2 regions of the Achromobacter sp. 1011791174 genome follow, and region 1 is predicted to be linked to the other one. Evidence: predicted binding sites of a transcription regulator. Region 1 holds the regulator's gene; the other holds the start of a gene.

Region 1 (3,963 bases):
TTGCGGCGGGCCGCCCGCGTCAGGCCCGCTCGCGCCCGCTGCCGCTATTCATGTCGGTGCATGGCCGATTCGCGGCGCGTGTCGCGCATGGTCGCATACACCAGCAGCGACAGGAAGATCACGCCGGCCAGGTAGTAATAGAACCATTGCTCATGCCCCTGCTGCTTGAACCACAGGGCGATGGCGGGCGCCGTGCCGCCGAAGATCGACACGGTCACCGCATACGGCACGGCCACGCCGGTGGCGCGGATGTTGGTCGGGAACAGCTCGGCCTTCACCACGGCGTTGATCGAGGTGTAGCCGGCCGTGAAGACCCAGGCGCCGCAGATCAGCAGGAAGGCGATGAAGGGCGAGCGCGTCTGCGCCAGCGTGTACAGGATGGGCACGGTCAGCAGCGCGCCCGCGACGCCGAAGAACACCAGCAAGGGCTTGCGCCCGATGCGGTCGGACAGCGCGCCATACAGCGGCTGCAGGATCAGCGCGAAGATCAGCGAGGCGGCGATCACATAGGTGGTGACGATGTCAGAGAACCCCGCCGTCTGCCGGACGAAGGTCTGCATGTAGGTGGTGAAGGTGTAGAAGGCCGCCGTGCCGCCCGCCGTCAGGCCCACCACGATGGCCACCTCGCGCGGGTACTTCAGCAGGCCGCGCAGCGAACTGGTGCGCGGCTGGGTCTTGCTGGCGGCCTTGTAGGAGTCGGTCTCGGGCATGTCGCGCCGCATGAAGGCGGTCACGATGGCAAGCAGCGCGCCGATCACGAAGGGGATGCGCCAGCCCCAATCCACCAGCTGCTGGTGAGTCAGGAACACGTTCTGCAGCAGCAACAGCACCAGGATCGCGCTGAGCTGGCCGCCGATCAGCGTCACATACTGGAAGCTGGAATAGAAGCCGCGGTGCTCGGCGTCGGCGATCTCGGTCAGGTAGGTGGCGCTGGCGCCGTATTCCCCGCCCAGGCTCAGCCCCTCGATCACGCGCGCCAGCGCCAGCAGCGCCGGCGCGGCCAGGCCGATGGAAGCGTAGGTGGGCGTGAGTGCGATGATCAGCGAGCCCACGCACATCATGCCCACCGACACCATCAGCGACAGCCGCCGGCCGTGCCGGTCCGCGATATGCCCGAACAGCCAGCCGCCCAGCGGCCGCACGATGAAGCCGGCCGCGAACAGCGTGGCGGCATTGAGCTGCTGGACGACGGGATCGTGCGAGGGGAAGAAGGCGGGGGCGAAGTACAGCGCGAAGGCGGTGTAGGCGTAGAAGTCGTACCACTCGACCAGGTTGCCCATGGAGCCGACGAAAATGGCCTTGATGCGGCGCTTCGCGTCGGCGACATCCAGATGCGTGTGCGTCATGGCGGTCCTTGCTGCTTGCCGGAATGGGAAACGCCGGCGTGGCCGCAAGCGCGCCGCCGCCAGCATGTCCCTATATTGCTCCCGGCCGCGCGAAATTGCACGCGCCGCCGCGCCATCGTTCAGCTTGCTGTCATGATTGGAGGGCGCCCTGGACGGTGCCTGGCGGGCGCTACTTGCCGCGCGGCTTGATCGGCTCGCAGGGCGCGGCCTTGTCCGTCCCGCGCGCGCCTTCGCCCAGCAGGGCCTGGGCGCCGCATTCCGAGCCGAACATGTTCTTGCCGTCGTGGCCCACGCCGCGCACTTCGTAGCCGGCGCGGTGCAGCGTGACCGGCTTGCCGCCGCGCGACGCGAGCAGGAACTCGTATTGCAGGTAGGCGGTGCCGCGCGCCAGTCGCGTGGAGCCCTGGGCTTCGGCGCCGCAGGTCTTGTCCAGCAGCCGGTGCTCGGGGTTGTTGTCGGCGCCGCCTAGCAGGTAGGTGACGTCGCGCGCCGCGTAGCGCACGAACAGCCGGGATTCCTCCTGGCCGCGCGCGTAGGCGGGCAGCTTGTCGGTGCCGTACTTGTACTGGTTGTAGGTGGGGCAGATGCCGCGTTCGTAGGGCGCGTAGCCCTTGCCGTCCGGGCGTGGCCGCTCGTTGGTCAGGTACAGGTAAGAAGAGGGATTGGCGATCACGTAGCGCAGCGCCAGCCCGTCGCGGCGCAGCGGGCCGTCGACGTTGTTCAGCACGGCGTAGCGTTGCACCAGCTGCGCGCCGCCGGAATGGCCGGCCAGCACGATGCCGGCCAGCGCGGGCAGGCGCTGGCGGTCGTCCAGGCTGCGCAGCAGGTCATCCAGAACCTGGAACGAGCTGACCGGCGCCGGCCGGCCGGCGGCCTGCACGCTGTCCTCGCCTTCTTCCCAGCTGGCCTTGCGCCATGCCGCCATGCCGGCGAAACCGGAATCGATGGAACCGGAAAAACGCGGCGCCAGCACCAGTGTGTCGCGCGCGCGCTCCGGATTGCGTTCCAGCAGGTCGGTCACGTATTCGTAATAGCGGTCGGCGTCGCGCTTGACGCCGTGGATCACCACCACCACCTGCTTGATGTCGGCCAGTTCGCCCTTGCCCAGCGGGCGGTTGGCGTAGACCGGGATCTTGTAGCGATGGCCCGGCTTGCCCAGCTCGACGGTCTGCCAGCGCGTCGGCTTGGCCGCTTTGGGCGCGGGGGCGGATTCGTCGTAGTCGTAGGGGTCGGGCAGTGGCGTCTGCGCGGCGGCCGTCAGCGGGGCCGCCCGCGCCGCCAGCATCAGGCTGGCGGCCGGCAGGAAGGCGCGCGCGCGGCGCATGGGCGGCTTCAGCAGCTTTCTTGGCCCAGCAGCTGCTTGAGCGCGGGCTGGTCGAGGATGCGGACTTCGCGCTGGTTGATGCGGATCAGCCCATCGCGCGCGAAGCGCGAGAACAGCCGGCTCACCGTTTCCAGCGTCAGGCCCAGGTAGTTGCCGATTTCCTCGCGGCTCATGCGCAGCACGAATTCGGTGGACGAATAGCCCAGCGAGGCGTAGCGCTGCGACAGGTTCAGCAGGAAAGCCGCCAGGCGCTGCTCGGAGCGCATCGAGCCCAGCGAGGCCAGCATCTGGTGCGAACGCGTGATCTCGCGGCTCATCAGACGGCGGAACTGCTGCTGCAGCGAGGGCAGGTGGGCGGCGACGCGGTCGACTTCATTTAGGCGAATGACGCAGACTTCGGAGTCTTCCAGGGCGACGGCGGCCGACACGTGCTTGCCCTCGAGCATGCCGTCCATGCCGACGATCTCGCCGGGCAGGTGGAAACCGGTGATCTGGATCTGGCCAGTCGCGTCTTCGAGCTGCGTCTTCAGGCTGCCGAAGCGCACGCCATAGACCGCGTCGAGGGGGTGATCCAGCGAGTACAGCGTCTTGCCCTTTTCAAGGCGCACGCGTTCCTTCACCAGTTCGTCCAGCTTTTCTACTTCGGCGGCTGCCATGCCCACGGGCACGCACACGTGTCCCAGCATACACGTGGAGCAATGGGCGGCATCTGGGGCTACGGGGACCCTTTTTTGCATATTGACCTCTATAGCGCCCGTCGAGCGGCGGGTAGCCGATGCGGGCATGAAGCGTGATGACAATTGGTATTGTAGTCCGTTGTTACTACGGGTGTCTTACGCGCTCGCGGCGTCCTTGGACAGGGACGCCGCGCGAGCGTTCCCCGCGTGGCGGTAAACGACCCAGTCCGTGACGTGATCGACGGCCGCGATGTCGCTGGCGGCGCCACGCCGCGCGGGATCTATCGGGTAGTACTGACAGGGCAGCTCCGCGCCGTCCGGGCCCGGCTGCGCGAGGCGCGCCAGCACGTCGCGGCGCAGGAAGCAGCCGGGCCGGCCGGGATGGTAGTCCTCGATCTCGTCCATCAATTGGATATGGGCCGGCTCGACCTGATAGATATCTCCTAGGACGCGACGCCCGTCAGCCACGGGAATCAGGCCGGGCCAGGCGCCGAAGTCGACCAGCCGGCCCGGCACGCTGGCCGCGCCGACCCGCCGTACCGCCGGCAGTCCACGGTCGGAGGCGGTCCGCTCCAGGTCGTTGATCTCGCCCGCGCGTAGCGTGCCGTAGACAAAA
Region 2 (3,963 bases), on a different contig from region 1:
GACTGCCTGGGTTTCGACAATAACAGCCCCGATTCCGTTCGCCGCTACGCGATCCGCTGGGTCACCACGCCCGAGCGCGCCAACGATCCGAGGCTGCTGAAATTCATCGCCATCTATCAGGAATCTCCCGAGGTCAAGGCCACGTTGCGGCGGCTGTATGGCGACCTGATCGTCTTTCCCTGGTAGCGCGGCGCGGCGGAGCATCCGAGCCCAAACCCACTCGCCGACAGCAAGAAAGCCCCTGCCTGGGCAGGGGCTCGGGCACGGCAGGCAGGCGCTCAGTGCGAGAACATGATCGGCACGGTCATGGTCTTCAGGATCGAGGCGGTCGCGCCGCCCATGGCCCATTCCCTGAGCTTGCTGTGACCGTAGGCGCCCATGACGATCAGGTCGGCGCTGTAGTCGGCCGCCGCGTTGAGGATGGTGCTGCCGACGCCCACGCCCTTGATGTCGCGGCGCACGTGCTCGGGCCGGGGCATGCCCTGGGCCTCGCAGTAGCTGGCCAGGTCGTCGAAGCTGGCCGATCCGGCGCCCCGCGTGGCCGCGCCTTCGTCCATCGTCAACACGACCAGGTGGTCCGCCATGCGCAGCACCGGCGCGGCATCCGCCAGCGCGCGGGCCGATTCACGGCTGCCGTCCCAGCAATACAGCACGCGCTCGCCGATCACCGGGAAATGGCCGCTGGAGGGCACGACCAGGACCGGCCGGCCGGCGGTCAGCAGGGTCTGCTCGACGAATTCGTTCTCGTGGGCAGCCTCGACATCGTCGCGGTTCAGCTGGCTGACGATGATCAGGTCGCTGACGCGTCCGTGCAGCGCCACGCTGGCGCTGGGCGAGGTGTCGTCGCTGCGGACCTGGGCGGGGATGTCCGCCTGCGAGGCCGCCGCCAGGAACGCATTCTGGACGCTGTCGCGGCCTTGTGCCTGCAAGTCCTTCATGACATTCAGCGCCCGGGACATCAGCACGGATTCGCCGTAGTAGTACTGCGGCGGAGCGGAGGTGGCGTAGATGCCGACCAGTTCCGCCTGGTGGCGTTTGGCCAGGCCGATGGCTGCCTGGGTGCGGCGCTTGCAGTCGAAACCCTGGTCCAGATGGACGGAAATGCGGCGGTACATAGAGCCTCCTGAGTGAACTTGCGTTGGCGCTATCGTTGCGCGTTCGCGCCGACCGGCGCTTGATGCACGTCAAGCCGGCCTCAGTTTGCCCCGTCCGGCGCAAGCTCTAGGCCTGTTGGAGCTTGTCGCGCAGCTGCTGGACCTGCCGCGCCTGGCGGGCGATGCGTTCCAGAGGGGGCGGCAGACCGGGTTGCGCCAGACCCACCGCCGACGGCACCGGCATGACCCGGCCGCCGGGTTCCGGTTCGCCGTCGCGCGGGTGCAGCGCCCGCGCCAGGGTTTCGCCGTAGTCGCGCAGCGCGGATGCCGCTTCGTTGTCGGCAGGCAGCCCGGGCTGGATTTCCAGCACGGTGCCGGCGGCGGTCACCCGGCGCATGGCATTGAGCAGGGCTTCCGCCGTGTCGACCTTGCTGTCGCGGTGCAAGGGGTTCTGCTGCAGCCGTTCCAGTGACGCCTGGGCATTGTCGGCCGCCAGGCAGGCCTGCCGGCGCAGCTCGACGATGCGTCGCGGCGACTCCGCCGCCTCGCCGCTCTTTTCCCGAACGAGCGCCAGCACATAGTCGGCATGTCGCTGCAGCGCGCGCGCCAGCGCACCGGCCAGCTCGCGGGGCGCCTTCTCGGGCCACAGCAGAAAGCCGATCAGCAGCGCCAGCACGGCGCCCAGCACGCTGTTGAAGGCGCGCAGCGCGGCCAGTTCCGGTTCGTGCAGGTCCGGCTGCTGGATATGGCTGACCAGCACGAACTGCGAGGTCAGGAAGAACGTGAACAGGGCGTAGTTCACCGTGCGCGCGGCGAACGTGCCGAGCGCGATCGGCAGCACGGCCAGCGCGACGGAAAGCGGCGTGCTCAGCAGCAGGCCCAGCAAAGAGGCGCCGATCGCGCCCGCGACGCTGCCCAGCACGCGTTCCACGGTACGCTGCCAGGTGGCGGCGAAATAGGGTTGCAGGATGAAGACCAGGGTCAGCGACATCCAGTAGCCGTGGTTGACGGCGAAGCTGCGCGACAGGGCGACGGCCAGCGTGGCGCCGATGCCCACGCGCAAGGCATGGCGCAGGGCGTCAGACTCCAGTCGCAGGTTCTGGCGCAGCGTGTTCCAGGCTTGCCGCGCCGGCGCGGCGGCCGAGCTGGATGCCGCGCCGGCCGGCAGCTCGGCGGCGTCGAACAGGGCCTGCCGGACGGACTGGGCGGACTGTTGCAGCCGGTCCAGCACCGGAATGACGCTGGCCAGCTCGGGCGCGTGCGCGAGCGCGGGGCCGCGAAGTTCGCGCAGATCGGCGCCGTAGCGTTCCAGCCGTTCGCGCAGGCGATCCGCCTGGCGCGCGTCGGCGGCATCGGAGGTGCCAGCGATGGCATTGCATACGCTGGCGTAGCGGTGCAAGGCGTGGCACAGGTGGGCGCCGGCATTGCGTCCCAGCCAGCGCGGCGCGTTCGATTCGAGCAGGTCGGCGGCGGCGACCATGGCGATGAAACTGTCCTCGGCCCGGTCGAGCAGGTAATACAGCTGCTGCGCGCGGGTGCGGCGCGAGGGACGCGCGCCTTGCACTTCGCCGATGCGGCTGCGGGCCGCCTCCAGCGCGGCCCGCAGGGCGGCCCGCTGCGACCGGGACACGGCGCTCCATGCCGGCGCGCCAGTCTCGGGGCGCAAGCCGGAATACATGCCGGCCAGCGCGTCGGCAAAATCGGCCAGTCCCCGGTAGCAATGGGCCACGGCCAGCGTGGCGTCCTTCCAGGGGCGGCGGCGCCACACCAGCGCCGTCATCAGAATCGCCCAGGATGCGCCCGCGACGAAGAACAGCGCGTAGCGCAGGCTCTCGACGACTGTGGGCGCGGGCAGCTCGGCCGCCACCACGAAGCCGGCCGACAGCAGCGTGCCGATGATGGCGGCCGCCGGTCCCAGCACGCGCAGCAGGCCGCCCAGGGTGCAGCACAGGAAGGTCAGCGGCAGCAGCAGCCACAGATGGGGCGCGCTCACGCTGGCCAGCAGGCAATACACACCGCCGGCCAGTCCAAGCGCCAGCATGGCGCCCGCGCGTTGTCGCAACGGGCCGCCGGGATCGCCGAAGCAGGCCCAGAATGCCGCGATGGCGCTCCAGCCCAGCCGGGGTTCATCGAGCAGCACGGCCAGGATCACCGGCGCCGCGCTGGTGGCGGCGGCCTGCAGGGCGTCCAGCCAGAGGATGCGGCGCACGGCGGCGCGCCAGGGAGCGGGGGAGGAAGTCAAGCTGCTGCTTCGTTCAGGAAAGGGGCCCGGCGGGCGCGAGGCGCTCACCCTACCATGCCGGGAAGGCCGCCAATGCATCTTCTGTGGCAGGTCATCGCCAATTTCGCGGCAACCTGCAGGTATGGTTACACATCTGTGACATTCGCGCCGCGCGGGCGCAAAATAATCTGGAGAAATCGGCGGAAATCGCCTAAAAAAACGTAAGCGTTACCACGCCGAATCGCCGGCCTGCGCAGTTCTGTGTCGGCGTTCATGTCCAGTGCGTCTCGGACCGCGCCCGGACAGCGCGGCCCAGAATCCGGGACGCTTCAGGAGCGCAGACATGACGCTGAATCAACAGGCAGCCTCCGGTCAGGTTGCGGATGACGTTGAAATTGCGGCCATGGTCGCCGGCAAGGACGGGCTCAGGGTATTGTTGCAGCCTCAGGTGGACCTGCTTACTGGCCGCATCGTATCGGCCGAGGCCCTGGCGCGTTGGCAGCACCCCCGCCTGGGCACGGTCATGCCCGCTGATTTCATTCCCTCGATCAACCGGCAGGGACTGGACAGGAAACTGTTCGAGCGCGTCAGCGTGCGCGTGATCGAGATGCTGCAGACCATGCGGCGCGCGGGGGTGGCCGTTCCCAT

Evidence for each region. Region 1 encodes FNR, which switches genes on or off when oxygen is low (the NO sensors DNR and NnrR bind a similar motif). Its sites were predicted from a motif close to TTGATNNNNATCAA; they were not measured.
Region 2: a site for FNR is predicted at 1,175-1,188, ahead of AC6LJ5_RS13400 (universal stress protein). Genes of this name have one in related genera too.

The regions. Positions count from the first base shown of each region.
Region 1 covers NZ_JCBANH010000141.1:2,790-6,752, reverse strand. Annotated here, with positions in the region: gene AC6LJ5_RS28675 (MFS transporter) at 45-1,346, opposite strand; gene AC6LJ5_RS28670 (hypothetical protein) at 1,516-2,670, opposite strand; gene fnr (fumarate/nitrate reduction transcriptional regulator Fnr) at 2,679-3,407, opposite strand; gene AC6LJ5_RS28660 (gamma-glutamylcyclotransferase family protein) at 3,504-3,963, opposite strand, start outside.
Region 2 covers NZ_JCBANH010000031.1:41,603-45,565, reverse strand. Annotated here, with positions in the region: gene AC6LJ5_RS13405 (MetQ/NlpA family ABC transporter substrate-binding protein) at 1-186, shown strand, start outside; gene AC6LJ5_RS13400 (universal stress protein) at 279-1,115, opposite strand; gene AC6LJ5_RS13395 (FUSC family protein) at 1,222-3,336, opposite strand; gene AC6LJ5_RS13390 (EAL domain-containing protein) at 3,659-3,963, shown strand, end outside.